Regions from separate parts of the Exiguobacterium sp. s142 genome, predicted to be linked through region 1. Evidence: predicted binding sites of a transcription regulator. Region 1 holds the regulator's gene; each other region holds the start of a gene.

What was found. Region 1 encodes Rex, which represses fermentation and respiration genes when NADH is low (regulators of the CRP and FNR family bind a similar motif). Its sites were predicted from a motif close to TTGTGAAATATTTCACAA; they were not measured.
Region 2: a site for Rex is predicted at 3,988-4,005, ahead of ric (iron-sulfur cluster repair di-iron protein). Genes of this name have one in related genera too.
Region 3: a site for Rex is predicted at 2,793-2,810, ahead of adhE (bifunctional acetaldehyde-CoA/alcohol dehydrogenase). Genes of this name have one in related genera too.
Region 4: a site for Rex is predicted at 6,177-6,194, ahead of pflB (formate C-acetyltransferase). Genes of this name have one in related genera too.

What each region holds. Positions count from the first base shown of each region.
Region 1 covers NZ_JACSMB010000027.1:675-8,608, reverse strand. The annotation lists gene KNP77_RS15110 (ABC-F family ATP-binding cassette domain-containing protein) at 1-1,115, opposite strand, end outside; gene KNP77_RS15105 (redox-sensing transcriptional repressor Rex) at 1,265-1,921, shown strand; gene KNP77_RS15100 (twin-arginine translocase TatA/TatE family subunit) at 1,921-2,139, shown strand; gene tatC (twin-arginine translocase subunit TatC) at 2,143-2,931, shown strand; gene KNP77_RS15090 (hypothetical protein) at 3,072-5,717, shown strand; gene KNP77_RS15085 (YesK family protein) at 5,822-6,115, shown strand; gene KNP77_RS15080 (FAD-dependent oxidoreductase) at 6,309-7,655, shown strand; gene KNP77_RS15075 (PspC domain-containing protein) at 7,695-7,877, opposite strand.
Region 2 covers NZ_JACSMB010000012.1:22,587-30,520, forward strand. The annotation lists gene KNP77_RS11110 (malate synthase G) at 85-2,277, shown strand; gene KNP77_RS11115 (hypothetical protein) at 2,274-2,570, shown strand; gene aceA (isocitrate lyase) at 2,637-3,917, shown strand; gene ric (iron-sulfur cluster repair di-iron protein) at 4,066-4,773, shown strand; gene modA (molybdate ABC transporter substrate-binding protein) at 4,884-5,621, shown strand; gene modB (molybdate ABC transporter permease subunit) at 5,618-6,259, shown strand; gene KNP77_RS11140 (DUF3221 domain-containing protein) at 6,256-6,627, opposite strand; gene KNP77_RS11145 (MFS transporter) at 6,761-7,876, shown strand; gene KNP77_RS11150 (hypothetical protein) at 7,890-7,934, shown strand, end outside.
Region 3 covers NZ_JACSMB010000001.1:160,420-168,353, reverse strand. The annotation lists gene KNP77_RS00855 (Na+/H+ antiporter family protein) at 1-1,176, opposite strand, end outside; gene KNP77_RS00850 (YebC/PmpR family DNA-binding transcriptional regulator) at 1,324-2,037, opposite strand; gene KNP77_RS00845 (MarR family winged helix-turn-helix transcriptional regulator) at 2,117-2,563, opposite strand; gene adhE (bifunctional acetaldehyde-CoA/alcohol dehydrogenase) at 2,950-5,541, shown strand; gene KNP77_RS00835 (hypothetical protein) at 5,582-5,866, opposite strand; gene KNP77_RS00830 (MATE family efflux transporter) at 5,941-7,254, opposite strand; gene KNP77_RS00825 (ABC transporter ATP-binding protein) at 7,241-7,934, opposite strand, start outside.
Region 4 covers NZ_JACSMB010000004.1:72,117-80,050, forward strand. The annotation lists gene KNP77_RS05410 (NAD(P)-dependent malic enzyme) at 1-932, shown strand, start outside; gene KNP77_RS05415 (retron Ec67 family RNA-directed DNA polymerase/endonuclease) at 1,256-2,932, shown strand; gene pflA (pyruvate formate-lyase-activating protein) at 3,071-3,787, opposite strand; gene pflB (formate C-acetyltransferase) at 3,844-6,090, opposite strand; gene KNP77_RS05430 (hypothetical protein) at 6,451-6,873, shown strand; gene KNP77_RS05435 (DEAD/DEAH box helicase) at 6,928-7,934, shown strand, end outside.

The DNA.
Region 1 (7,934 bases):
AGGAGCGTCGATTTGCCGACCCCGTTCGGGCCGACGAGGGCGACCGACTCGCCGCGTTGCAGTTGGAAACGCAAGTTCTGTGCGATCGGTTCTTCGTAGCCGATGGCGAGGTCGCTGCCGCTCAACACATCGTTCCCGCTTTGACGTTTGATCGAGAACGACAACACCGCGCTTCGTTCGTCACCGTCAGGCACGTCCATGCGGTCGATCTTCTCGAGCCGCTTGCGGACGCTTTGGGCGCGTTTCGTCGTCGTCGCCCGGGCGATGTTCCGTTGGATGAAGTCTTGCATCTTGGCGATTTCTTCTTGTTGCGACTCGAACTGCTTCTTCTCTTGTTCGTAAAGCGCGGCCTTCTGCTCGAGGAATTTCGTATAGTTCCCGACGAAGCGGCGGCTGCGGTTGCGTGACAGCTCGTAGACGACCGAGACGACGCGGTCGAGGAAGTAACGGTCGTGGGAGACGATGAGGACGGCACCTTTATAGCCGCTCAAATATTTCTCGAGCCAGCTGAGCGTCTCGATGTCCAAATGGTTCGTCGGCTCATCCAAGATGAGCAGGTCCGGGCTTTGCAGGAGCATCTTCGCTAAGGCAAGACGTGTCCGCTGTCCGCCTGAGAGCGTATCGATCCGACGTTCGAAGTCGTCCGGATAAAACCGCATCCCGTGCAAGATCGAGCGGATCGTCGCTTCATACTGATAGCCGCCGCGGTCTTTGAACGTGTGTTGCTCCTCGTCATACGCCGCAAGCAGACGCTCGTAGGCGGCCGGGTCGTTCAAGATCCGCTCCGAGCCCATGTCTTGCTCCATCTGGCGGAGCGTCTTCTCTTGTTCGATCAAGTCGGTGAAGACGGTGAGCATCTCGTTCCACATCGTCTCGTTCGATTCTAATCCTGAGTCTTGGGCGAGATAGCCGATCGTCACGTCTTTTGGCTTCATGATGTCGCCCGAGTCATAGTTGTACTCGCCGGCGATGACTTTTAACAGCGTCGACTTGCCGGCGCCGTTGCGGCCGACGAGGGCGACGCGTTCGCCTTCTTGGATTTCTAGTTTGACATTCTCTAAAATCGGCTCGACGCCGAACGATTTGGATAAGTTGTTGACTTGCAGTAGGATCAAGTGAAAAAACCCCTTTCTCTCTGTTTAGTATACTTTATTTCTTCCCCTTTTCAGGTATATTCATTGAGTGCTTATGTGAATTCGTTTACAATCAAGGTGTATGAAATCAGATTCGTTTGAAACGCGTCGTAAAAAGGAGGCTCTTTCCGTTGAGTCAAAACGAACCAAAGATTCCGCAAGCGACAGCCAAACGGTTGCCACTATACTATCGGTTTATCCAAAGCCTACATTCGTCAGGGAAACAGCGTGTCTCTTCTGCTGAACTGAGCGAGGCAGTCAAGGTCGATTCGGCAACGATTCGCCGTGACTTCTCATACTTCGGTGCGCTCGGTAAAAAGGGATATGGCTATAACGTACAGTATCTGTTAGAATTTTTCCGTAAGACGCTGAATCAAGACGAGATCACGAACGTCGCCTTGGTCGGGGTCGGTCATCTCGGGACAGCGTTCGTCAACTATAACTTCCTTAAAAACAATAACACACATATCGTCGTCGGGTTCGACGCAGACGAGACAAAAGTCGGCACGACGATGTCAGGTGTCCCGATTCATCACGTCGATGAGATGGAACAGATTATGAAGCAAAACAAGATCGATGTCGCCATCCTCACGGTCCCGTCTGCCTACGCGCAACCGGTCGCCGATGATTTGGTCCGCTATGGCGTTCGAGGGATCTTGAACTTCACGCCGGCGCGATTGACTGTACCGGACACGGTCCGCGTCCATCATATCGACTTGTCGATCGAACTCCAGTCGCTCATTTACTTTATGCAACACTATCCATCCGCTGAGGGGGTCCATCAATAATGGAATTTCTACAATCATCACTCGTCGTCGGTATCCCAGGTGGCGTCAGTATTTTCGTCATCGCCATCATCGCGCTCATCCTCTTCGGGCCGAAGAAATTGCCAGAGTTCGGCCGGGCAGCGGGGCAGACGCTCCGTGAGTTCAAAAATGCCACGAACGGTATGATGAAAGAGCACGATGAGACCGACAAGAAAGAAATTGAGAAGAAAGAGCAGTAAGCCATGAGCCATCAACCTGATCAAGAACGGGCACTGTCCGATCACTTGACAGAGCTGCGGAGACGACTGATGCTGTCGGCATTTGTCGTCTTTGCCTTCTTTCTGATCGCTTTGCCGAGTGTCAAATACGTGCTCGCCTATCTGCAGGCGGACCTCGTCGAACGAGGGCTCGAGCTGAACGCCTTTGGGGTCGCGGACCCGCTCATGATTTACTTGAACTTGGCGCTCGTCATCGGGCTCGTCGCATCGGGTCCATTTCTACTGTATCAACTGTGGGCGTTCGTCGCACCTGGTCTGCATCCGAATGAACGAAAATGGACGCTCGCCTATATCCCGGTCATCTTTATCTTGTTCCTCATCGGTCTCGCATTCGCCTACTATTGGTTGTTCCCGCTCGTCCTCGATATCTCGACGGACCTCGGGCAAGACCTCGGTCTGACACAGATCATCGGGGCGACGAACTATTTCACGTTCCTGTTGCAGCTGACGATCCCGTTTGGACTGTTGTTCCAACTGCCGGTCGTGACGATGTTCTTGACGCGCATCGGTGTCGTGACGCCGTACTTCCTCTCAAAAATTCGGAAGTACGCCTACTTCGCCTTGTTCGTCATCGCGGCATTCATCACGCCGCCGGATTTGACGTCGCACCTCATGGTGTCGCTGCCGCTCTTCTTCCTATATGAGATCAGCTTATCGATCTCGCGCGTGACGTACCGCGGTGTGCTCCGACGTGAGAAAGAGGCGATGGTGAAAGAACAGATGGATTTGATGAAGCAAATGAATGAGAAGTGAACACTACGTCATGAGACGTGGTGTTTTTTTTAATTTTAGGGCTATTAAATTTTGAAAAAACAACTTAAAATTAGGAAGGTTGAATTAAAAATGGATTATTTTTGAAAGTTATGTATTCATAAACAGAAATGAGGAGAACGATGAACAAATGGTTATGGAGCATACTCGTTGTGCTCGTCATGGTGGCAGCGCCCGGATTAGACGTTCGGGCAGAGGGTTATGCCAAGCCTGAAGTCATTCCGGCAGGAGAAGTGGTAGGAAATAGTGAATATGTGTGGCGCTCAGGAGATCCTGAGACGCTCGTCCATGTGAAGACCGGTGAAGTCTATACATTACCGATTCGAGTGTCCGTCTTGCACAACATTCACGCAGTCGGGGACGGTCGATTTATTTTGGAAGGGTGGCAACAATGGATGGTATGGGATATCCATACCGATTCAGGTTCAAGCTTTCCGATTGAGCCGGGAAGCGGTCTGGATGCAGTCGTTGCGATCAATCAGTCGGCGGAAACAGTTTTATGGACCGACGACAAAAAATATGTCACCACGTCGATGGCAGGGGACATCCTCGGGTCGATCACTAAAGAGAGTATGTATGAAGCATACGGACTGCTCGACGACGGAAATGTCCTCGCATTCGTGGATGGCCAAATCACGAAACGGACAGTGACGGGTGAAGTGCTCGAGACGCTTGGTTCATATACGGGCCAGGTGAGGGGAGCGTCGTTGATCAAGGGAGCGAACCAGTGGGTCGTCACAAAATCCGGTGACTGGGAACATCTCAATATATTCGATATAGCGACGAAACGATGGATTGAGAAAGATGCGCCAGACGTAAGGAATCTAAGTTGGAAAGACGGCGTCTACTACTTCACGATTCGAAAGATGTACACGACGTTTTATGTCAGTTATAACGTGGCGACGAATGAATGGCGAGAAGCGCCGATCGATGACGCGGACGTCCGACAGCACGGACCGTGGTATGTCTTTTCTGAAAACCGCACGGTAGGTTATACGCCGGAGTCGTTATGGAAAGCACCATGGAAACTGCTTGTCAACGTGCCGAAAACGACGGCACGTTATGAAGTAGGTCGTCCCTATGAAGTGAACGGAACCGTGACACTTGTTGATGGGACGGTTTTACCTGTCTCGGGTACCGAGTTGAAGGCCCGTTTAGCCTACCAAGACGATCCATTCGTCTGGGAGCAAGACAAACTGACGCTGCAGACGAATGGTTCTTATGACATGATTTTCGAGTGGAATGATTTGGACCGACGCTTAGATTTATGGGCGTCGAATTACGTACCCCTCACACTCGATCCACCGTCGGGCGTATTAGGTCCGATCAGTGGGAAGACGGCACCGAACACGCCGGTGTTTGTCAGCGTGACGAAAAACTTGTATCAATCGAATTCATCGGATTCATTGTTGAACTATCAATCGACGACGGTCCAATCGGATGAATCAGGGCGCTATACGTGGCAACCTGCGCGTTGGTTCACACCGGGATCTCGCGTGACTGTGAAAATCGGTAGTAAGTCGGGCGTGTACGCCGAACCAATCGAACTTCAGACGGTCAAGGAGAGTGAGGACACGTCACCGAACGGCATCTCGGTTCTGACGAAAACGGTCACTTCAGGTGTCACGTTGAAAACGACGCCGAACGCCTCGGTGGATGTGTTGATTCGCAGTGGGAAATACTACGAAGTTTTGAATGAGCAGGCAGATGAGGACGGGCTCGTTTCGATTAAAGAGTTCAATACGATGCCTGTAGACATCGGAACAAAAGTCTACTACAAATTAAAAGAGGCACCCGCTTCAGCGTTCCGGCTCACAACCGTTGAGACAAGAGTGGAACCGCCTGTGTTTTCGTGGACTCGGACACCGTTGATGTATGACAAATCCATCAATGTCACATCGAGTACCGATCAGGCCTATCGCATTTATCGAAATGGTACGCATGTGGCGACAACACGCGCGATGCCGTACACGTTCGACACCCCACTGAAAGAAGGGGAGGTCATTCTCGTCACACGCTCGAGCGGCGATGCGACGTACCAACTAACGAAAAAGGTCCAAGCGTTCACACCGACGCTCAGTGTGACGGACACGCTGATGACGAAGACAGAGGCGACGCTCACGATCAAGAAGACGAGTACGGCGACTGTTCGATTTTACGTGAATGATAAGCTCGTCACGGCGAAACGTCTGTCGACGACGCGATACACGGTCCCGGCCAAACCGGGAGATGTGATTCGTGTCCGAGCGGCGGTCGGATCGAAGTCGCGTGACGTCTCGGTCAATTTGCCGAAGACATCGCTGTCGACGCTCTCAATCAACGATGAGAAGTCGCTTTGGGTCGGATACGTGATTCCGAACAGTACCGTCACGTTGAAGAACGGTTCGAAAGTACTTGCTACGGCGAAGGCAAGCAGTACCGGGCGAGTGACGCTCCGCTTCACCCGTCAGCCGATTAACGGGACGCTGTCCTTGACGAGTCAAGGAGGACTGTTCCGCCATGTGCAGACGTCGAAAGTGACTGTTGGTCCGACGCCTACACTCATGACAACGATTCCGTCGAGTGCGTCGAAGACACTCAAGGCGACTTCGAACGTCGCATACGGCACGTTGACGCTCACACGTGGCTCGACCGTCCTCACCAAGAAGACGGTGACGGCTACGTCGACGACGCTCAGTTTCGCCTCACAAAAGAAAGGGACGAAATTGACGCTCCGTCTCGTGACGCCGCAAGGTCGGAGTGTGACGAAAACAATTTATGTACGGTAATAGAGGAGCCATTCGCTGAAGCGGATGGCTTTTTTCTGAGATGGGGAATGTGACAAGAAAGTGATACGATGAAACCAATCAAACACAAGTCAGGGGGAGAAGCGATGGCTTGGGAATATTACGGGGACGCGCTCATCGTCACAGGGATGTTGACGACGGTGCTCTTACTCGTCGTGCTATCTTTTTTGAAGTTACTATACAGGCGGAGACTCGTCTTTCCGTTGACGCTCGTGGTGATGGGCTATGTCCTGTTCATGGTCGGGCTCGTCTTCGTCCGGGGCTGGGACGGGATGGGCTGGAGTTTGATCGGTTTCAGTTTGTACGTGATCGGGCTCGTCACCTATATCGGTGTCGTCATCTATCACTGGGTGAAAGCGAGACGCACGTCCAATTCATGATCAAAACCGTTCCGGTCGCGGAGCGGTTTTTTTGTCGTCATAACCGTCGTTCAAACTTTAGACATAATTACGTGAAAAACTGAGCAAAGGGATTGTCAAACCTTCTTGTGAAATAGTACACTAAGTTCAGAAAGCGAATGTGATATTTGTCACAAACACTAACTTGCCTACAACTCAAAGGAGAGACTACCATATGAAAATCGCAGTCATCGGATGTACACACGCAGGAACAGCAGCAGTCAAAGGCTTACTCTCCAAGCACGACAATCTCGACATCACCGTGTATGAGCGGAACGACAACGTCAGCTTCCTCTCGTGTGGGATCGCCCTCCACGTCGGCGGCGTCGTCAAACGCGCTGAAGAATTGTTCTACTCATCACCGACCGAGCTCGAAGAACTCGGCGCGACGATGCGCATGAAGCATGACGTGTTGAACATCGATGCGGAAGCGAAGACGGTCCACGCCAAAAACCTCGAGACGGGTGCAGACGTATATGACACGTTCGACCGTTTGATCGTGACGACAGGATCTTGGCCGATCGTCCCGACGCTACCTGGCATCGAGATGACTGGGATCGAACTTTGCAAAAACTATGGTCACGCTCAGCGCATCATCGAGCGGGCTAAGGGTGCGACAAATATCGCCGTCATCGGTGCCGGCTATATCGGCGTCGAGCTCGTCGAGGCGTTCGAAGTGTACGGCAAGCACGTCACGTTCATCGACAGTGCTGACCGCATCTTGAACAAGTACCTCGACAAGTCGTTCACGGACCAACTTGAAGCCGACATGACGTCACGCGGTATCGACCTTGAGCTCAGCCAAACGGTCGAAGCGTTCCGCGGCACAGACGGAAACGTCACGCACGTCGTCACCGACAAAGGTGAGTTCGAAGCCGACCTCGTCATTCTATGTGTCGGTTTCCGCCCGAACACGGGACTGCTCGCAGGACAAGTCGACATGCTCGGCAACGGCGCCATCATCGTCGACGAATATATGCGCACGAGCAACCCGGACGTCTTCGCAGCCGGTGACAGCTGTGCCGTCTACTACAACCCGGCGCGCACACATGCTTACATCCCGCTCGCGACGAACGCCGTCCGCATGGGTACGCTCGTCGCCGAGAACCTCGTCACACCACGTGTCCGTTACCAAGGGACACAAGGGACGTCGGGACTCCGTCTCTATGACTGGAACATCGCCTCGTCAGGCCTCACGGAAGAAGCGGCCGGATTGTTCGGCCTCGACGTCGAGAGCGTCGTGATCGAGGACGCGTACCGTCCTGAGTTCATGCCGACGTCGGAGCCGGTCCAGTTCAAACTCGTCTATGAAGTCGGCACACATCGTGTCGTCGGGGGACAAGTGCTCTCGAAAGCGGATATGACGCAAGCGGTCAACACGTTGTCGCTCGCGATCCAAAACGAGATGACGGTCGAAGAGCTCGCCTACGTCGACTTCTTCTTCCAGCCGCACTACAACAAGCCGTGGCACTTCATCAACAGTGGAGCGCTCGCGGCGATGAAAGACAAAGTCAACGCATAACGCAAAAGATTCGAAAGCAGCCGCTTTCGAATCTTTTTTTTATAGGTAACGTGGCGCGTCCTGCATCGAGTTGGCGAGGATGATGTAGACGAGGATGTTTCCGGGCATGATAAGAAAGAGTAACCGGACGCCGAGCGAGGACATGCCGAAGTACTCGGCGATGCCGCCGCAGACACCGGCGAGAGAACGGTCGGTCGCGGATTTTCGAAGAGCACGTTGCATAAAGTAGACTCCCATCTCGAATTTGATATGTAAATTTTACCATATGTGTAGTGAACT
Region 2 (7,934 bases), on a different contig from region 1:
AAAAACCTGTTGCCAAACTGTTATATAATAGTCTATATTAAAGTCAACTGATATATAACAACAAATACGGGAGGATGTGAAGGCTTGGAACAGTATACACAAGTAGGAACTTATCGCGTACATCAGGAGCTCCTCGACTTCGTCTCGGCTCATGTATTGCCAGGAGCAGAGACGGGGCATCAGTTTTGGCAAGGAGTCGAGCGCATACTAGACGAGTTCATTCCTCGAAACGAGGCGTTGCTTCACGAACGGGAGTCGTTTGAGCGACTGTTACAGAAGTGGTACAGCGAACAGAAACAAGACTTTGACCTTGTCGGCTACGAGCGCTTCCTCCAATCGATCGGCTACATCGAACCGGTCGTCCCTGATTTTAGTATCGACGTCTCGGGTGTCGATTCGGAGATCACACAGCAAGCCGGACCACAGCTCGTCGTCCCGCTCGACAACGCACGCTATGCCCTGAACGCGGCGAACGCACGCTGGGGAAGTCTTTATGACGCGCTGTATGGAACGGACGTCATCGATGAAGCGGACGGAAAAACGAAGTCGGCCGGCTACAATCCGGTCCGGGGCGAAGCGGTCATCGCTTACGCCAAACAATACCTCGACGACACGTTCCCGCTTCTAACGGGTTCGCACCGGGACGCGGAAGGATACGCGGTTCGCGCCGATGAACCATACGTCATCATCAACGGACAAGACGTCCCGTTCAGCAATGACTGTTTCGTCGGTTACGTCGGGAATCCGGACAGTCCGACGAGCTTAGTGCTCGTCCATAACGGCCTCCACGCCGAACTGAAATTTGACCGGAACCATCCGATCGGCCGCACGGATGGGGCAGGGCTCACCGATATCGAACTCGAGTCTGCCTTATCGGCCATCGTCGACTGTGAGGACTCGGTCGCAGCCGTCAACGCTCGGGACAAGGTCCACCTTTACAAAAACTGGCTCGGGCTGATGGACGGCACACTCGAAGCGACGTTCACGAAAGGCGGCAAACCCCTCAAGCGCCAGCTGAATGAAGACCGCCGCTACACAGGCAGAAACGGACGAGACGTCGTGCTGCCGGGACGTTCCTTACTGTTCATTCGGAACGTCGGTCACTTGATGACGACAGATTTGATGCTCGACAATCAAGGAAGGGAAGTACCGGAAGGAATTCTCGACGGCATCTTCACGTCACTGATCGCGAGCCGTCACCTCGACTCAAAACGGAACTCGCGGGAACGGTCGATCTACATCGTCAAACCGAAAATGCACGGTTCAAAGGAAGTCACGTTCACGAACGACTTGTTCGACGCAATCGAAGACGTGCTCGACTTGCCGCGCCATACGCTCAAAGTCGGTGTGATGGACGAGGAGAGACGGACGTCACTCAACTTGAAAAACTGCATCGAACGCGTGAAGGGGCGGATCGTCTTCATCAACACCGGTTTTCTTGACCGGACCGGTGACGAGATCCATACGTCGCTCACGTTCGGGCCGATGCGCAAGAAAGGCGAGATGAAGACGTCGGCTTGGCTCGATGCCTACGAACGCTTGAACGTCTTGACCGGACTCGCGGCCGACTTCTATCAACAAGCCCAAATCGGCAAAGGGATGTGGGCGATGCCTGATAAGATGCGCGACATGATGCGGGAGAAAGTCGCCCATGCTGAGTCCGGCGCGACGACCGCCTGGGTCCCGTCGCCGACGGCCGCGACGCTCCACGCGCTCCATTACCATCAAGTGGATGCGTTCCGTGTCCAACGCGAGTTGGTGCAACGGCCGTTCGATATCGACAGCGAACGGAAACGCCTGCTCGAGATTCCGCTCACGACACGCGTCTATACAGACGATGAAGTGAGGGAGGAACTCGAGAACAACCTGCAAGGGCTGCTCGGTTATGTCGTCCGCTGGGTCGAGCAAGGTGTCGGCTGCTCGAAAGTGCCGGACATCCACCATATCGGGTTGATGGAGGACCGGGCGACGCTCCGCATCTCGAGCCAACACGTGGCCAACTGGCTCTATCATGGTGTCTGTACGCGTGAGCAAGTCGAAGCGACGATGTACCGGATGGCTGAAGTCGTCGACAAGCAGAACGCGGCCGACCCGAACTACCGGCCAATGACGCCGGACGTGACCGACTCGATCGCGTATCAAGCAGCAAAAGACTTAGTGTTCCAAGGAACGGATTCGCCAAGCGGGTACACGGAACCGATCTTGCATCGCCGCCGCCGTCAATTTTTGACACAGTCGACACTTGAATTGAACTTAAAAGGAGGAGCATCATCATGACAACGAAAAAAATCGAAAGCGAACAGTTAATCGAACGTTGGGTCGTCCGCCGCATCGTCTCTGGAGAGTCGACAGCGACGCTCGCCAATACCGCATTCGTGTATGGCAACGACTTGATGCGCCTCGTGCTCGATCGGACGGACGGTTCGCTCCAAATCATGAAAGAACCGGTCGAGGAAGTCGTCGTATTCCGCAAACCAGAAGAGCGGGACGAGGAAAACGTCTGCCGCAGTTGTGGGATGGAACATTCGACGTTCAAGTCGGCACTCGAATGCTGCGCCTACTTGGATTAAGTTTGCAACACCTGTTATATAACAATTGAATTAAAACAACACTAATATAATACAGGAGGAATAACAATGAATGAACAACGCATGCAACTCGAGAAGGTTTTTCAGTCGGAACGGTTTGACGGGGTCGAGCGTCCGTACGGAGTCGACGACGTCATGAAGCTTCGTGGATCGGTCTTGATCGAACATACGCTCGCGACGAAAGGGTCGGAACGTCTGTGGGACCTGCTCCACAAACGGGATTACGTCCACGCGCTCGGGGCGCTCACCGGAAATCAGGCGATCCAACAAGTGAAGGCGGGGCTTGAGGCCATCTACTTAAGCGGCTGGCAAGTCGCTGCTGATGCGAACTTATCAGGGCATATGTATCCGGACCAAAGCCTGTACCCGGCCAACTCGGTACCGAGCGTCGTCAAGCGAATCAATCAGGCGCTGCAACGGGCCGATCAGATTCAAACGGCGGAAGGGAAAGGGGATACGCACTGGTTCGCGCCGATCGTCGCCGATATGGAAGCTGGGTTCGGCGGTGTGCTCAACGTCTTCGAGCTGACGAAAGCGATGATCGAGTCTGGTGCGGCCGGTGTCCACTTAGAAGACCAGCTGTCTTCGGAGAAAAAGTGTGGTCACCTCGGCGGTAAAGTATTGCTCCCGACGCAAACGGCTGTGAAAAACTTGATCGCGGCGCGCCTAGCAGCAGACGTCATGGGCGTATCGACGATCATCGTCGCCCGGACGGACGCGCATGCGGCCAACTTGATCACAAGTGACATCGACCCGATTGACCATCCGTTCATCGTCGGCGACCGGACGCCGGAAGGCTTCTATCGGACCGAGGCCGGCATCGAGCAGGCGATCGCCCGCGGTCTCGCCTATGCACCTTACGCCGATCTCGTCTGGTGCGAGACGTCGGAACCGGACTTGCAAGAAGCACGCCAGTTCGCGGACGCAATCCATGCGAAGTATCCTGGAAAAATGCTCGCCTACAACTGTTCGCCTTCGTTCAACTGGAAGAAGAAGCTGTCTGACGACGAGATCGCGACGTTCCAACAAGAGATTGGGGCGATGGGCTACAAGTTCCAATTCGTCACACTCGCCGGGTTCCATTCGCTCAACTTCGGCATGTTCGAGCTCGCCCGCGGCTATAAAGATCGTGGGATGGCAGCATATTCTGAGTTACAACAAGCCGAATTTGCGGCCGAACAACACGGCTACACGGCGACGCGCCATCAGCGTGAAGTCGGCACCGGCTACTTCGATGAAGTCTCACTCGTCATCTCGAGCGGACAGTCGTCGACGACCGCGCTCGCTGGATCGACCGAGGCGGAACAGTTTGAAACGCCATCACATTGACGAACGCCCCTTGAAAAAGGGGCTTTTTTTGTGTGTCTAAATATGGAACGAGGCGATTTTAGTTGCTTAAATGTGACGTATTTCACATTTTTAAAGTTGAACGCTTGCTACGCTGAACATGTCAAAACGAACATGGAGGTTATGACAGATGACACAAACATTCACGAGCGACACGCACGTATCTGAAATCGTCAAGCAATGCCCGCAAGCAGCAGACATTTTTAAACGGAATCGAATCGATTTTTGTTGCGGCGGCAATCGACCGCTCGCTGAAGCGACAGACAAGTCGAAACGATCGACGGAAGATATTTTAGAAGAAGTCAACGCGCTCTATCGACGCAAACAGGAGATGAACGAAACGAGCATCGATTGGGATGCAGCTTCGTCTTCGGAATTGATTGAGCATATTATTTATAAGCATCACCAATTTTTGACGGATGAATTGCCACAGCTCACACCATATGTGACGAAAGTATTCCGCGTGCATGGACAAAACCATCCACACCTTGGACGCATCCATCAGTTGTTCAATCAATTGAAAGTGGAGCTTGAACAGCATATCGTCAAAGAAGAGATGGAAGACTTCCCGATGTTGCTTCGACATGAGTCGGCACCGACGGCTGAGACGGAACGTGAGATTATGACCATTTTAGAAGCGCTCGAGTCGGAACATGCAGCGGCCGGTGACATTTTGAAAGAACTTCGTCACATTACGAACGACTATACGCCGCCTGAAGGTGCGTGTGGGACGTATCGACTCGTCTACCAACGTCTAGAGGCACTAGAATCAGATACGTTCGAACACATTCACCTTGAGAACAATGTTTTGTTCCCGCGTGCACGTACGCTTGTCTGACAGATACAATTTACACCTCCATCACGTGGAGGTGTATTTTTGTGACATTTGATACAGAAGGAACGCGAGTCAATCGCTACGATAAAGGAGAAGCAAAGGAGTGATCAATCATGAAGCGGGTGAGTGGAGTCATCGTCGGGGTAGCGGTCGTCCTGTTATTGAGTCAAATCTGGTCAAGTCCTTCTGGCGCCCATGACGAGACCGTGACGATTTTAGCGGCGGCGAGTTTAGGACCAGTCCTAGAGCATGTGGAACGACAACTTGAAGCCGAACTCGGCGACGTCGACATCCGCGTCGTCACGAACGGGAGTGGCGCCTTACGATCCCAAATCAATCACGGGTCTCCGGCTGACATCTTTTTAGCCGCTAGTGAGGAGGATGTCGACAAGTTGCAGGTGCCCGTGTTAGACCGGGATGCGTTCTTGAAAAACGAGTTGTGGTTTGTGACCCCAAAGGGAAAAAGTTGCACGAGTGAGTGGCAGGAATTGGAGTTGTGCGCCCGAATCGTCATTGGAGACCCGGTGAACGTTCCGGCAGGCCGTTATGCGAAAACGGCGTTGGATGAAGCGGAAGTATGGGGACAGGTGAAATCTCGGATTATCTTTGCCCAAAACGTGAGACAAGTGCTTACGCTCGTCGAGCAAGGGGATGCGAATGGGGGATTCGTGTATAAAACAGAGCTGACGGAAGGTGTCGCAGCGATTCAAGCCGTCTCGCTTGAAGCGACCGGCATCATCTCCTATCCGGCTGTCCGTTTGACGCATGGTCCATATGTGCGTGACGTATATGAGCGTTTATTCGATGACGATATTCAAGCGATTTTTTTAGCAAAGGGGTTTTCTAAATGACGCAGTCCCCACTGCAACTTACTTTCGAAGTCGGGTTTATCGCGACGATGCTTGCCTTCGTCCTCGCGTTCTGGGCCGCCTATCTCATGCATCATTGCCAGTTTAAAGGGAAATGGTTGCTCGAGACGCTATTTTTATTGCCGCTCATCTTGCCGCCGACCGTGATTGGTTTATACGCGTTGATCGTTCTTGGCAACAACGGGATCGGTGGACTGTTGCCGGTTACCATCTTGTTCACGAAACAAGCGAACATCATCGCCTCTGCCTTGGCGGCTTTCCCGCTCGTCTACCAGACGATTAGGCTCGGGTTAAAACAGTTGGATGCGGAATGGTACGAGGCCGGTCGCGTGCTCGGTGGAACGGAACGTCAACTGTTCACGTATGTCACGATTCCTCTTCTTTTACCCGCTTTGACGAGCGGATTCGTCCTCGGATTTGCCCGTTCGATCGGGGAATTTGGTATCACGATGATGATTGCTGGGAATATTCCGGGCGAGACGATGACGCTCGCCACGGCGATTTATATGGCCACGTTAAACGGGGACATGACCCAAGCGCTCATTTGGAGCGGATGGTTGGTCGGCCTGGCGTTTTTAGTCTTGTGGCTGAGCGAACGTTACGGAAAGCGTCAATATTAGTCGAGCACGTCGACTTTTTTCACATAAGATCGGTTCGGAGTGTTGAGAATGCTCGGACCGGTCTTTTTCCAAATGTGAACGTGGTCGCCGACCTCGATCTGTTCGAACGTTGCCTTCACTTGAAATTTGAACCAGCTCACGTTTTCAGGTTCGGCTCGTGCGAACAACGCATCAGCGGTTAGTTTTGCCTCGTCCGCACTTATGCCGCTGATGATGAGGGCGGTGCGGTCAGATTCATTCACTTCGATCACATAGCCTTCGACGTCCGGTTCGGTCGTCGCCCGGTTGGCGAAGACGAAACCGATGGAAAAGACGACGAGCATGGCCGTGATGGTCAGAAACAAAAATATTTTAATAGAAGATTTCATAGCGTGCGCCTCCTTCGTTCATTATTCTGTCACGTCTCGAATCGCTTATCTGTGAAAAAAGTAACAGTTAAGTCTAGATGTCATCTTTATGATGAAACTATGAAGTCGTTCGGAAAGAGAAGGGGGAACACATATGACTGATCGTCATTTTTATTCGACCGCTGCGAAGTGGTCGTTCGTAGGATTTACCGTCTTGGTGCTCTCGACGTGGGTTGCCTCGGCAGGATTTGAGCATGTGGATATGGCGTTGTTTGGTTATTACATTGCCGCCGTCATCTGTATGATCGGGATGGTCGTCCGGTTGACGTTATTCTTTGCCCGGCCGGCCACCTCGCAAGTGTTGAAGCGAAGTCTCAAACAGATGAAATCAGAAAAGAAGCGTGCCAGTAAAGCGATTGCCGCGACGACGGTCAACAACATCGTCTTGCAGAAATTTATTTGGGAGCGTGGATGGTACCGCTGGACCCAGCATATGTTAATCGCTTGGGGATGCCTCGGATCGTTCGCCATCACGTTCGGTTTGACGTTCCAATGGATGCGTTTTGATTTGATCGACATCGAGACGTATCAAATCGTCGTCTTTAATATTCCGACGATCAAGATGGCCGCTCACGGGCTGTTCGCCGAGATGGTCTATAACGGCTTGAACATCACCGCGCTCATGCTTTTAGTCGGGGTGCTCATGGCGCTTTATCGCCGCATCAACGATCAAGACGTAAAAGTGACACAGCGGTTCGAGTTTGATATCTTGCCGCTCCTCATGTTGCTGATCGTTACTGTATCGGGTTTGTTATTAACTGTTTCGTACGTGTTCTTCGGTGGATTTATCCATCATGAGCTCGCCTTGTTCCATCAATTGACGGTCATCATCTTTTTATGTTACTTCCCGTTCGGCAAGCTGTTTCACTTACCGGTCCGCCCGATGGCTGCTAGTGTACCGATGAACTATCGGGAAGTCGAAGCGGACGAGACACGCGTCTGTGCCGGATGTGGCACACGCTATGCGACGGACAATCAAGTCGAGGACGTCCAGGCCATCCTACAAGCGCAGACGATCCAGCTCGGCTTGCAAGATGGGACACAGCTGTCTGACTATTGCCAACCGTGTCGCCGTTCGATGCGCGTGAAGATGCAGTTGAATTTAATGAACGGTCAGTTGCCGACACACCCGGTCGATACGAACACGGGCATGTCGATGCCGGGATTCGGGCGCCCAAAGGAGACGAAAGATGAGACACCTGTGCGTTAAATGCGGAGAACCGATGGGTACGCATGAAGAGATCGAACAAGTGAAACAATTGCTCGAA
Region 3 (7,934 bases), on a different contig from region 1:
CGGGCTACCGGCGTCACCGAGTGCTCCGGCCGTTCCGATGATGGCGATCGTCGCCTCGACCGAGAAACCGTACTGGATACATAACGGCACGAAGATGGCGGCGATGATCGGTATGGTCGAAAAGCTCGAGCCGATACCGAGTGTGATGACGAGACCGACGAGGAGCATGACGAGGGCGGCGAGGAACTGCGAGTCACCCATCAAATTGCTTGCTCCGCTCACGAGCGGTTCAATCGCACCTGTTTCACGGATGACGGCGGCGAATCCGCTCGCAGCGATCATGACGAAACCGATGAAGGCCATCATGCGCATGCCGCTCGTAAAGATATCGTCCGCTTCTGACCAAGGGATGAGACGGAAGAGCGTCAACAGGATCAAACCGGTCACGGCCGAAGCGATCATCGATTCGGTCTGCAATTGAACGACCAAGACGACCAAGACGACGATCGCCGTCAACCAAATCTTCATGTTGCTCAACGTGCGGACCTCATAGTCGCTCGGACCGAGTTGGATCGTTTCATACGACCGCGGTTTCCGGTAGTGGAAGAAAGCGGTGATGAGTCCAACGAGCATCCCGAGTGCCGGGATGGCCATGATGCTGACGATATTGACGTCACCGACGGCCATCCCGTTCGTCTCGACGTTCGGGAGCAAAATCTCGTTCAAGTAGATGCCGCCGAAGCCGACCGGTAGCAACATGTACGGTGTGACAAGCCCGAACGTGAGGATCGTCGCGACGAGCCGGCGATCGAGTTTCAACTCATTGAACAAGACGAGTAACGGCGGTACGACGATCGGGATGAAGGCGATGTGGATCGGTAAGACGTTCTGTGAGCTGATAGCGAGTAAGAGCAGCAGCGACAGCAGTAACGCTTTGACGCGACCGACACTCTTGCCGGTCACATCACGGCCAGACATGCTGATCAACCGTTCAGCCAGGACATCAGGCAGGCCGGTCTTTGACAAGCCGACAGCGAACGCACCGAGCAGGGCGTAGCTGAGGGCGATCGTGGCACCGCCACCAAGCCCGTCGCTGAAAGCGGTCAACGTGTCGTTGAAACCGAGTCCTCCGACAAGTCCACCGACGATGGCGGCGAGGATGAGCGATAAGACGATATGGACACGACTGATCGCGAGAGCAAATAAGACAATGACAGCTAATAATACAGCATTCATGAGTTCCAACACCTTTCGAATCATAAGTTCTTTCTCTTGTTATCACTTTAATACGATAAAGACTTTTGAAATTTAACATACGTTTTATGACTTGTCAAATCATGAAAACAAAAAAAGCGACAACTTCGAAAAGTTATCGCTTCTTCATCATAGTTCGACGTTATGGTACACCTGACGAACGTCTTCTAAGTCTTCGAGTACGTCGAGTAGTTTCTCGAATTGCTCTTTCGACGCTTCGTCGAGTTCGACTTCGTTTTGCGGTAGCATCGTCAGCTCGGCGACTTCGAACGTCTCCACACCCGCCGCTTTGAACGCGGTCTGGACGGCATGGAATTCTTCCGGCTCGGCATAGACGATGACCGTCTCGTCTTCTTCGATGACGTCACGGACATCGAGGTCGTGCTCCATCATGAGTTCGAGCACGTCGTCTGCTGTCATCCCGCCGACACCGATGACGGCCGTCGCATCGAACATATACGCGACCGACCCGCTGACGCCCATGTTACCACCGTTCTTGCCGAACGCGGCCCGAACTTCAGAGGCGGTCCGGTTGACGTTGTTCGTGAGCGTGTCGACGATGAGCATCGACCCGCTCGGCCCAAAGCCCTCATAGCGGAGTTCGTCGAAGTTCTCTTCGTCGCCGCCTTTCGCTTTGTCGATGGCCCGGTCGATGATCGCTTTCGGGACGTTATACGTCTTCGCGCGCTCGACGACGAACTTGAGCGATTGGTTCAATTCCGGATCAGGTTCACCTTGGCGGGCGACGATGTAGATCTCGCGGCCGAACTTCGCGTAGATACGACTCGTATTGGCGTCTTTAGACGCCTTTTTCTCTTTAATGTTGTTCCATTTACGACCCATTACGTGTCATCTCACTTTCCATTGTTCGATAGATTCACTGTCGATTATATAAGAAGAAGCGAGCGTTGACGAGAGAAAATCATCCCTCGCTCTTGTCCATCTTCTCAACGATCTCGGTCAGCGTCTTTAAACTGTCGATCAAGCGGTCGGTCTCATCCTCATCGAGGAACGCTAACCGATCCTCGAACAGGCGCCGAAACGAGTCGCGCCGCTCGAGGAGAACGCGCTCTCCTTGGTCGGTCAATTGGTTCCAGATGACACGGCGGTCGCGCTCGTCAGGGACACGTGTAATATATCCTTCGTCGACGAGCTTCGTGATGAGCGGCGTCACGTTCGGCGGGGCAATCGATAACGTCTCACTAATTTGTCCGTTCGTGACCGCGCCTTCATCCTCGATCAACATCAGTAGATGAAAGTGAGAGAAGTTTAAGTTCGGAATTTGCGGGAGGTCGGAGCGGCGGAGCAGTTTTCTTCTGATTAACGGGATCAGTTTCACAAACTGATCGGCTGCATCTTGTCTTGGCATAGTCATAGTCACTTCCTAGTCAGGTTCTTTCTTCATTATACACGACCACAGGCGGGGTGGACGAGCAATCATCGGACTGTGAGCATTTACACACCGATTCCGCCAAACTAACGACACAAACAATGTAAGCGTTTACATATGGGTTTGTCCTTGTTTTCATGAAAACGCATACGATTTTACTGAGCTGATCTGTAAAAATCAAGACCTATCCTCAAACAGCAAAAAAATATTGTGAAAGAGTTCACATTGTTGTCACGCACAAATTGAATGAAACGGTGTATTCTATGAATGTGAAGGAAAGCACAAACTCTTATCAGGCAAACCGATTATCCCGTGCTCTCCATCAAGTCAGAAGATCAGCTCTCATTCATGAGGAGGAAACCAACATGGCAGTTAAAGAGAAAGCAGTAGTGGAAACATCAGCAGAACAGATGGTCGACACGCTCGTCAAGCAAGCGCACACGGCACTCGACACGGTGATGACGTTTGACCAAGAGAAAATCGACACGATCGTCCAAGCGATGGCGTTAGCCGGACTCGAGCAACACGTCGTACTCGCTAAACATGCATATGAAGAAACAGGTCGCGGTGTGTTTGAAGACAAGATGATCAAAAATATCTTTGCGACAGAATATATTTTCAACTCACTTCGCGGTGAGAAAACAGTCGGCGTCATCGAAGACGATGAGCAAAACGGCATCACGTACATCGCCGAGCCGGTCGGTGTCGTCGCCGGGGTCACACCGGTCACGAACCCGACATCAACGACGATGTTCAAAGCGATCATCGCTATCAAAACACGTAACCCGATCATTTTCGGCTTCCACCCGTCAGCACAACAATGTTCAAGTGCAGCGGCCCGCGTCCTTCGTGACGCAGCAATCGCAGCAGGTGCGCCGGAACATTTGATCCAATGGGTCGAAAAACCGTCACTCGACGCGACGAAAGCACTCATGAACCACCCAGGCGTGGCCATGGTACTCGCAACAGGCGGCGCGGCAATGGTGAAGTCGGCTTACTCGACAGGTAAACCAGCGCTCGGCGTCGGACCTGGTAACGTCCCGGCTTATATCGACAAGACAGCGAAAGTGAAACGCGCCATCTCGGACGTCATCTTATCGAAAACGTTCGATAACGGCATGATTTGTGCGTCAGAACAAGCGATCATCGTCGACCAAGAAGTATATGAAGACGTGAAACGTGAAATGACAGCGCTCGGCTGCTACTTCTGCTCACCAGAAGAAAAGGCCAAACTCGAAACACTCGTCATCAAGACAGACACATGTGCGGTCAACCCTGAGATCGTCGGGAAACCGGCAGCATGGATCGCCGAGAAAGCTGGACTCAGCGTCCCGGCCGACACGAAAATCTTGATCGCTGAACTCGAGACGGTCGGCGCGACAGAACTGCTCTCACACGAGAAGCTCAGCCCGGTGCTCGGCGCTTATAAAGTTCAATCACGAGAAGAAGGCTTCGCGATCGCTGAGAAAATGCTTGAAATCGGTGGTCTCGGCCATACGGCCGCAATCCACTCGACAGACGACGACGCGATCCTCGCGTTCGGACTTCGCATGAAAGCTTGCCGTATCATCGTCAACTCGCCAACGGCACACGGCGGTATCGGTGACCTTTACAACGAACTGACACCATCACTCACACTCGGTTGTGGGTCGTACGGTAAAAACTCCGTCTCTGAGAACGTGACGGCGAAACATCTACTCAACGTGAAAAAGGTGGCGAGACGTCGCGTGAATATGCAATGGTTTAAAGTCCCTGAAAAAATTTACTTCGAGAAAAACTCGGTTCAATACTTGCAGTCGCTCACGTCGAAAAAACGGGCAATGATCGTCACAGACGAAATGATGGTCAAACTCGGATTTGCTGACAAAGTCATCAAAAACTTGCCGGCTGGTGTTGACTACCGCATCTTTGACCAAGTCGAGCCAGACCCATCAGTCGAGACGGTCATGGCCGGAGCTGAGGCGATGCGCCAATTCCAACCGGACATGATCATCGCGCTCGGTGGTGGATCACCGATGGATGCCGCGAAAGGGATGTGGCTCTTCTACGAACGTCCAGAAGAGAAGTTCTCAAACCTTCGCCAGAAGTTCATGGATATCCGCAAACGGACGTACAAGTTCCCGACGCTCGGCAACAAGTCGATGTTCGTCGCGATCCCGACGACGTCAGGTACAGGTTCAGAAGTGACACCGTTCACGGTCATCACTGATAAAAAACGGAACGTCAAATACCCGATCGCCGACTACGCGATCACACCAGACGTCGCCATCATCGACCCTGAGTTCGTTATGACGGTACCGGCTTCAATCACGGCTGACACAGGAATGGACGTCTTGACACACGCAATCGAAGCGTACGTATCGGTCATGGCGAACGACTATACAGACGGACTTGCCCTCCGTTCGATGAAGATGATCTTCGACTACCTCCCGAAAGCTTACGAAAACGGAAGCGACGCTGAAGCTCGTCAAAAAGTGCACAACGCCTCAACGATGGCCGGTATGGCATTCGCGAACGCGTTCCTCGGGATCAACCACTCGATCGCGCACAAAATCGGTGGCGAGTTCCACGTGCCGCACGGTCGGACGAACGCGATCCTCATGCCGCACGTCATCCGTTACAACGCGACACGCCCATCGAAACTCGCGGCGTTCCCGAAATATGAGTCATTCATCGCTGACGAGCGCTACGCTGAAATCGCACGCTTCCTCGGACTCCCGGCGAAGACGACTGAAGAAGGTGTCGAGTCACTCGTCCAAGCGATCATCGAGCTCGGACAGCGCTTGAACATCAAACTCTCGTTCAAAGCACAAGGCATCAAGAAAGCGGACCTCGATGCGAAAATCGACAAAATGGCGGTCGACGCGTTCGAAGACCAATGTACGACGGCGAACCCGAAAATGCCGCTCGTCGAAGAATTGAAAGAAATCATGTACGCGGCGTACGAAGGCGTATAATCAAAAAAAGGCGATCACTCCAACGAGTGGTCGCCTTTTGTCATGCAATTAAGGAAAGTCCCATGAACAGGAGGATGACGGATAAAGCGGTGACGTTGAACCAGACGACAAACTTGATCGCGATCTCAGCCCACGTTCTATTTCTCAGCCCAAAATAAAGCAAGATTGCATATAAAACTAGACCGCCGACGAGTCGGTACGGAGAGGATGCGTCAAAACCAATGTCGTATGCATGTTGTACTGTATTGAGCAAGGCGAGGAGGAGGAAAGCGCACAGGTAGCGCTTTTTCTTTATTTGTTGATTCGGATTGTAAACATTATTCATAGATTGCACCAACCGTCTTTGGGTTTTCGTATTTCTATCTTTCGACTTTGTAATATCTTTTCACTATACCATTTTTATGAAAGGTGAGATGGCGAAAACAGACAATTTCGTCTCCTGCGTTCATTCATCGCCAACGAGAGCGACCGTGTGAGACTGAAGCAAAGAAAAGCTAACCAAACCCCATGATTCCCGATGGAGGGGACGAGCAAGAAGGCCACAATCGTAAACACGATAAACGCATAGATGAGTGAGTTACGGACGGGCCGAGCGTCTCCGATGCCGGCAAAGACACCTTCATACAACATGGCCAAACCACCGATGAACGGATACAAAATAATCCACATATAATACGTCTCAATCGTCGAGCGGAGCGCTATATCTTCCGTGAAGAGGTGAATGATTCCATCCTGTGCCACTGACAGTAGTACGGTGATAATAACCGTTGACCACAAAATAAACCGAGAGCCGATCTGAACCGTGAGTCGATAGGTTTCATTCGATTTTTGCCCGATTGCGCGCCCAATCAATACGGTGGAAGCTTGACCGATGCCGCTGAACCAATAAGCGATCACATACTGCAATTGAAACAAGATGGCATTCACACTCAATGCCTCGACGCCTTGTTTGGCTCCAAGTGCAGTGAACGAGCCCGTCATGAGAAGTAAGAAGACGGTACGGATGAACAAGTCACGGTTGACGGTCAAATAAGTAATATAAGCGCCCGTGTTCATCAAATCGCGGCTTATCTGTGCGGAAAACGTGATACGGCTTTGTACGAACAGCCAACCCAATCCAAACGTCATCACTTCTGACAAACTCGTCGCAAAAGCAATCCCGGCAACCGGATCGTAAAACACGTGGATAAACCAAACGTCTAAGATGATGTTCATCAGGTTGCCACCGACTTGGATGACTAAGGCGGTGCGCACGCTCCCATGCCCAATCAGCCAGCCGAGTAGTACGTACGTACCAAGCGCGAATGGAGCGGCGTAAAGTCGCGTCGTAATATAAGTCCGAACGGAGTCGGCCATGGATGCATCCGTTACAAGTAGATGAATGGCGGTTTCGCGAATCGGGATCAGGAACAAGAGAAAACTTGTTCCAACAACAAACGCGATGACGAGCGGCCGGAACAAACTCATTTGAACGCGTGTTGAATCGTTTTGACCGAGTGCTTGCGCTGTGAATCCGCTCGTACTAATCTTTAGAAAGCCGAACAGCCAATAAAGGGTGTTAAAGACGACCGCACCGACGGCGACTGCACCAATCGCGGTCAATTCGTCCGTGTTCGCAATTACAATCGTATCGACGACACCAAGCAGCGGCGTTGAGAAACCGGCGAGCACGAGCGGGTAAGCGATGAGCCAAAATGATTTAGTCGACACCATGCAAGAACCGACCCTTCTCGACGAAGGCGTCGCGCAATGCAATCGTGTACGGATGGCGCGAGTCATCAAACAATTCATTGCCGTTGAAAGAGTCCACGATCGTCCCTTCGGACAAGACAAGGATACGGTCACACAGTTTCGATACGACCGATAAATCGTGGGAGATGATTAAAAATGCCATCGACTGGTCGCGATGATAGGACTTTAGCATGTCGACGATGTGATGTTGCGTGATGGTGTCCAGTGCTGTCGTTGCCTCATCGAGAAGAATGAGTTGAGGATTCAGGCTAAGAGACCTGGCGATGGCGGCACGTTGTTTTTGCCCTCCGCTCAATTCACGAGGATACGAGGCCATGCATGTGTGCGGAAGTTGAACGATGTCAAACAAGTGTTCTAACTTGGCCCGTTCATCGTACGGTTCAATCAAACGAAAATGACGAAGCGGCTCCAAGATGGAATCTGCGAGCGTCCATCTCGGGTTGAACGATTCGGCGCTGTCTTGAAACACAGCTTGAATGCGTTGCCTCATCTGTGTGACTTCCCGACATGAAGCGGTCTGCCAAGACAGATCACATAGCTGAATCTGTCCTGCGTCAACCAGCTCAAGTCCGAGTATACAGCGAGACAAGGTGCTCTTTCCGCTACCGCTCGTCCCAATCAAGCCGACCGATTCGCCAGCC
Region 4 (7,934 bases), on a different contig from region 1:
TCGCCGGGGTCGATGCGTTCCCGATTTGTTTAGACACACACAACGTCGATGAGATCGTGCGGACGGTCGAACTGCTCGCCCCGACGTTCGGCGCCGTCAACTTAGAAGACATCAAGGCACCCGAATGTTTTGAGATCGAGGCCCGGTTGAAGCAGACGCTCCCGATCCCGGTCTTCCATGACGATCAACACGGGACGGCCATCGTCGTCTTGGCCGGCCTCGTCAATGCACTCCGTTTAGTCGACAAAGCGATGCCTGAACTGCGTGTCGTCATGAACGGAGCCGGGGCCGCCGGAATCGCCATCGCCAAGCTGCTCAAGCGCTTCGGCGTAGAGGATCTCGTCATCTGTGATACGAAAGGTGCGATTTATGAAGGACGCGCCGACGGCATGAACCCGTTCAAAGACCAGATCGCCAAGGCGACGAACCGGAAGCTCCACGTCGGCACACTCTCAGACGTGCTCGAGGGGGCCGACGTCTTCATCGGTGTCTCGGCCGCAGGCGCCGTCACCGAGGACATGGTCCGCTCGATGGCCACAGATTCGATCATCTTCGCCCTCGCGAACCCGGTGCCGGAGATTATGCCGGATCTCGCGACTTCCGCTGGTGCCCGCATCGTCGCGACCGGTCGCTCGGACTTCGCCAACCAAGTGAACAACGTCCTCGCCTTCCCCGGTATTTTCCGTGGGGCGCTCGACGTCCGGGCGTCAGAGATCAACGAAGAGATGAAAGAAGCGGCCGTCCATGCGATCGCCGACTTGTTGACAGAGGACGACCTCGCGAACGGCATCGTCATCCCGAGCCCGTTCGACGAGCGGGTCGCACCGGCCGTCGCGATCGCCGTCGCGAAGACTGCTGTCGAGACCGGTGTCGCCAACCGTCCGCTCGACGAGGACGCCATTCGCCTGCATGTGAGTAATAAAAGACTATAATACGGGTCAAAACTGATATATAATTATTATTTTTTAACTTAAATCCATTTTCTCACTTTTACTAGAAAACTAAATTTACTAGTTTTTTCATTTTATGTTACATGTTATATTGTTTATTTCTTGATAAATTTCACTGTGTTTCTTATTATTGTTATAGACGTGTGGTTAGATTTTTTGCTTGTGTTTCGCAAGCATTGACATAAATGGTAGGAGTATTAGCGATATATTTCTCCGCTTTTCTCTGCTGTTAACATTAGCTTTTCGATGAGTTTAGCCGCATAAGGAGTAACCACACGTCTATTTCTTTTAGGAGAATACATATAATGACAAATTTTAAAGATATAAAAACAAGAAATGAACTTGCAGAATTTATAGGCATTCCTATCCGTCACTTAACAAATGTTTTGTATAAAATAAATGTGGATAATATGTACTCTTCTTTTAAAATCCCTAAAAAATCTGGTGGAGAACGAGTGATTCAATCCCCAAATAAAGATTTAAAAAATATCCAAGTCAAAATAGCACAATCTTTAGATGTACACATTACTAAGCAACAAAAATATGACAACAACATTTCTCATGCTTTTAAAAAAAATAAAGGAATCATTACAAATTCAAAAGTTCATAGAAACAAAAGAATCGTTGTTAATATGGATTTAGAGAACTTTTTTGAAAGTATTCATTTTGGACGTGTAAGAGGATACTTTAATAAAAATGACATGTTTAAGTTACCGATAGAAGTGGCTACAATTCTTGCTCAGCTGACATGTTATAAAGGTAGTCTACCTCAAGGTGGTTCCACTTCTCCGATTATTTCTAACCTTATATGTGAAGTGCTAGATTATAGAATATTAAGTTTGGCAAAAAAATATAAGTTAAAATATACTCGATATGCTGACGATCTCACTTTCTCTACAAATAATAATGAGTTTGTAAATTTATATTCTCAATTCTCAGATGAAATCTCCAAAGTAATCTTAAAATCAGGATTTAGAATAAATCAAAAAAAAACGAGATTGCAATTTTGGAACTCTAGACAAACTGTTACAGGACTTGTAGTAAATAAAAAAATAAATGTGCCACGGGAGTACTACAAAAATACTAGAGCAATGGCGAATCAGCTTTATAAAACAGGTGAATATGTGATTGATGGAGATCTTGGAACTATAGGTCGTTTAGAAGGTAGATTTACGTTTATAGATCAATTAACAAAATACAACAATTCACTTGATGATGATATTAAACACAATAGATTCCATTTAAGCGGTCGAGAAGTAGAATATCAAAAATTCTTATTTTATAAATACTTTTTTTCCAATTCCAAGCCCTTATTAATAACTGAGGGAAAAACTGATGTTCGCTACTTAAAAGCTGCTTTAAAAAAACATTCTCTAGAATATCCAGAACTAGTGGAAAAAGATACAAACGATAATTTTAACTTTAAAATTACTTTTTTAAAAAAGACTAAAAGAATGAAGTATTTTTTCGGAATTGTTCCAGATGGGGCAAGTGCATTAAACAACGTATATAATTTTTATAAAGGAGTAAATCTTGACCCTAATCACTATGAACACTTTATGAAAATTAGTGAAAATAGACCTACCAATCCAGTAGTTTTACTTTTTGACAATGAAATTACTAAGGAGAAACCTCTCAATAAATTTATAAACCATGCAAAAATTAATAATAAAAAATCGATAATCAAACAAAATCTCACACTAAATGTAATTGGAAATTTACACCTCTTAACTACTCCGTTAATGGATAATAGATTAGAAGGCGATATAGAAGATTTGTTCAAGACTAGTGAGTTGGCAATAGTTATCAAAGGCAGAAAATTTGATAAAACGGAGAAACTTGATAAATCACTCTACTATGGGAAAGATCAATTTTCAAAATACGTATTACTTAACTATGAAGAAATTGATTTTGATAACTTTAAACCATTACTAGATAAGTTATCAGATTTAATCAGAAATCATTCTGTTGCTTCTAAGTAAAATAATTATTTAATTGATCTTCTTAACAGTTATTGTTTACTATCAATTATCATTTTTTCATTACAATTTAAACGTTATATACACTCAAATTAATGAAAAGAAAAAACTGCGCAGTCCTCAAGAGAGGCTGCGCAGTTTTCATACCGTACCTTGTAAAATACCTTCCGCCCACTCGACTTCTTCCGTCGTCGGTGGTTTGATGCCTTTTAACGGATAGTCGAGGCCGAGCGCCTCCCATTTATAGACGCCCATCTCGTGATACGGCAAGATTTCGACTTTCTCGACGTGATCGAGTTTTTGAATGAACGCCGCCGTGCGCCGGAGCGCCCCTTCATCAAGCGTCCATTCCGGGACAAGGACGTGGCGAATCCACATTTTCGTTCCGCGCTCGGATAAGTGTTCAGCAAGCGCGAGCGTGTTGGCGTTGCTCCGTCCTGTCAGTTTCTTGCACATGTCGTCATCGATATGTTTAATATCGAGCAAGACGAGGTCGGTGTGGTCTAAGATGGCGTCAAGGTTAGGGGGACGGAGTGCACCCGACGTATCGAGCGTCGTGTGGAGCCCGTGTTTTTTCGCTTCACGCAACAGCGCTTCTAAAAACTCTGGTTGCGCGAGCGGATCGCCCCCTGAAATTGTGATGCCGCCTTTTGATGCTTCCATGAACGGACGATAGCTGAGCGCTTCTTGAATGACGTCCTCGGCCGAACGATGGTTATTCTTTTTAAAATCCCACGTATCAGCGTTGTGGCAATACAAGCAGCGAAGCGCACAACCTTGCAAAAAGACGATAAAACGAATTCCCGGGCCGTCAACGGTTCCAAACGATTCGACCGAGTGTACATATCCCATTGTCATCGAGATGACCTCCTAACGAATGAGCGGCCTTCAAGCGAAGGCCGCCAAGCCTTTACTTACAATGAACCGTGGAACGTCCGGTTGATGACGTCGATCTGTTGCTCGCGTGTCAACTTGATGAAGTTGACGGCGTAACCTGATACGCGGATCGTGAGCTGCGGATACTCTTCTGGATGTTCCATGGCGTCGAGCAACGTCTCACGGTTGAAGACGTTGACGTTCAAGTGGTGACCTTTGTGCTCGCCACCCATATAGCCGTCAAGAAGTGCCGCCAAGTTAAGTTCACGTGCGACGTCTTCTTTACCGAGTGCTTTCGGTACGATCGAGAACGTGTATGAGATACCGTCTTGCGCGTGTTCGAACGGAAGTTTAGCGACTGACGAGAGCGACGCTGCCGCTCCTTTCGTATCGCGGCCGTGCATCGGGTTCGCACCCGGTGCGAACGGCTCACCAGCACGACGGCCGTCCGGTGTATTACCTGTTTTCTTGCCGTAGACGACGTTCGACGTGATCGTCAAGACCGATTGCGTATGAAGCGCGTCGCGATACGTTTTGTGTTTCCGGACTTTTTCCATGAACGATTCTACGAGTTCGACAGCAATCGCGTCGACACGGTCATCGTTGTTTCCGAATTTCGGGAAGTCGCCTTCTGTTTCAAAGTCGACAGCGATGCCGAATTCATTCCGGACCGGTTTGACCGTCGCATATTTGATTGCTGACAAGCTGTCCGCCGTCACCGAAAGGCCAGCGATACCACAAGCCATCGTCCGTAAGATTTCAGGGTCGTGGAGCGCCATTTCAATCCGCTCGTACGCATATTTATCATGCATGAAGTGAATGACGTTGAGTGTGTTGACGTAAAGCTCTGCGAGCCAGTCGAGCGTCCGGTCGAAGTCAGCGTACACTTTGTCGTACGTGAGGACGTCTTCTGTGTTCATGTCCCAAGCCGGAGCGATTTGTTCGCCGCTCTTCTCATCGCGTCCACCGTTCATGCTGTAGAGGAGTGCTTTCGCCATATTGGCACGGGCACCGAAGAACTGCATCTGTTTGCCGATCTTCATCGGTGACACACAGCAGGCGATGCCGTAATCGTCACCAAACTCTGGAAGCATGAGGTCGTCGTTCTCGTATTGGATCGCCGACGTCTCAATTGACATCTTCGCGCAATATTGTTTGAATCCTTCCGGTAATTTCGTCGACCAAAGCACCGTCAAGTTCGGTTCTGGTGCCGGGCCGAGGTTTGTGAGCGAGTGAAGGAAACGGAACGAGCTCTTCGTGACGTTCGAACGGCCATCCTCACTCATCCCACCGATTGATTCCGTGACCCACGTTGGATCTCCAGAGAACAATTCGTTATAGTCAGGCGTCCGCAAGAATTTGACGATGCGGAGTTTCATGATGAAGTGATCGACGATTTCTTGGACGTCTGACTCTGTCAAACGGCCCGCCGCCATGTCACGCTCAGCGTACACGTCAAGGAATGTCGATACGCGTCCGAGAGACATCGCCGCACCGTTTTGTTCTTTGACAGCTGCAAGGTAAGCGAGATATACCCATTGATAGGCTTCTTGCGTCGTTTCAGCCGGACGACCGAGGTCGAATCCGTAAGCAGCGCCGAGTTGTTTCAATTCTTGAAGGGCACGAAGCTGTTCAGACATCTCTTCCCGCGTCCGAATGTCTGCTTCCGAGAGGAAACCGCCATTGTTTGCCAAATCTTTTTTACGCTCGGCAATCAAGAAATCTAAACCGTACAAGGCAACGCGACGGTAGTCACCGATGATCCGGCCACGTCCGTATGCGTCTGGGAGACCTGTGATGATCCCTGACTTACGTGCCGCCCGCATCTCTGGTGTGTAGGCATCGAAAACACCTTGGTTGTGTGTTTTACGAATGTCTGAATAGATTTTTGTGATTTCAGGATTTGGTTCGAAGCCGTATGACTCGAGCGCGGCGTCGACCATGCGAATGCCGCCGTTCGGATGAATCGAGCGTTTGAACGGTTCGTCCGTTTGGACACCGACGACTTTTTCAAGGTCTTTATTTAAGTACCCAGGTCCGTGTGAGATGATTGTCGACGGCGTGTTTTGATCGACATCCCAAACGCCCCCGCGTTCCCGTTCTTCTTTCGTCAATTCCATCACTTGTCCCCAAAGACGATTCGTCGCCTCTGTCGGTCCGACTAAGAAACGGTCATCCCCTGTATACTCGTGGCGGTTCAAGCGGATAAATTCACCGACATTCACTTCGTTCGTCCACTGTCCAGGAACAAATCCTGACCAGGCTGATTTAATTTCAGTTGCCATTATGGTCACTCCTCATAGTTGAGATAACTGCCTGATTCCTTATAATATGAGTGTACGTGAAAACGTGAACAATATGTTTTACATTCTTGTGAAAGTTGTAACAATCTCATGAACATTGGTGTTACGCCGTTTTTGTAAGCGCTATTTTATCTGTTATAGTAGTTTTTCAACTTACATAGAAACAGACGAATCCCTATCCGTTCACGTTCTTGTGAATTCTGTATTATCTTTAAGTAGTTGTGAAAAATCATACAGTTTTTGTAGTGACTTAACTCACAGGTTCGGGATAGAACTTGAATTTTTGCCTTATATCGAGCACAATGGAAGCAGAACATTGTAGAAGAGGAAGGGGTTCTTCCCATGACGTATGAACCATTAACAGCCGAGCATAACTTAAAAGCCGGTGACCGCATCTCCCTTAAAGTCGAAGAGGCTGGAGACAAGCGCGACGGATTTATCACAGAATTTGAAGAAAAAGGCTTTTGGATTCGCTTTGATGACGATATCGAGAATGAGGATTTCATCGATTTCCGTGACCATTTAATGGTCGCACTCGTGTCGCGCCCAATCGACGTCGCGACGACGTATCCAGAACTAAACGCCTATGCAAAATTGCTTAAGGAATTGGAATACCGCGTGTATCAAGGCTTCACAGTCGAAGGTGTCGAAGCCTCACCTGAGCACATCGACGTGCACATCAAACTCGTCGAGGACGGGCAAGTGTACACACAGACGCTCCGTTCATCGATTGACCAAGACACTGAACATGTTCGCTATATTTGAACCAGGGAGCGCTTATGCTTCCTTTGTTTTTGCCCAACGATAAGGAGAACTGATATGAACTTTACAAAACCATTCATTAACGAAGCCTGGGAACGCCTTGGCTTTAACGAACCGATGCCGGTCCAAGCGGAAGCGTTCCCGCCCCTTTTAGAAGGAAAAGACGTCACAATCGAAGCACCAACAGGGACAGGTAAGACACTCGCGTATCTTTTACCCGCTATTGAAAAAATCGATGCCTCGAACGACCGGATCCAAGTCGTCATCGTCGCACCGACGCGCGAACTCGTCATGCAGATCCAAACGGTGGCGCAACGTTTCACCGAAAAAGGTGACGTCCGGATTGCCTCGTTCATCGGCGGCGTCGAACTGAAGCGCCAAATCGATCGCTTGAAGAAAAAACCGCATTTGATCGTCGGGACACCAGGACGTCTCGTTGAATTGATCGAGAAGAAAAAGTTAAAGCTTCATGAGACGCATACGATCGTGCTCGATGAAGCCGATCAAATCATCGACAGCGGATTGACGGAAGCGGCTGAGCGCATCATCAACCATACGGCGCACGAGCATCAAATCTCACTCGTTTCGGCGACGTTGACGGATACGCTCCAAGCCTGGGCTGCCCCGTTCTTGAAAGAACCGGTTCACGTGAAGGTCGAACGGACTGTCAGTGCTCAAGTGACGTACGGCTATATGTTGACGACACGTCGCTATAAGCCAGAATTGCTTCGTCGCCTATCACACGTCGACGGTGTCAAAGTGCTCGCCTTCATCAACAACCGCTCGTTCTTACCGCCGCTCAAAGGTGAGCTCGATAAGATGAAAGTGAACTACCGTATGCTCGATAGCTTGAAAGGGAAACGTGCCCGCGTCGAGACGCTCCGCGAATTCCGTAAAGGCGAATATCCGCTCCTCATCACGACGGGTCTCGCAGCGCGCGGACTCGACATCGATGAAGTGACGCACGTCGTCCATTTCGATTTACCTGAATCGACCGATGACTTCATCCACCGCTCAGGACGGACCGCTCGCGGTAGCGCGGCCGGGACGGTCCTCTCGATCGT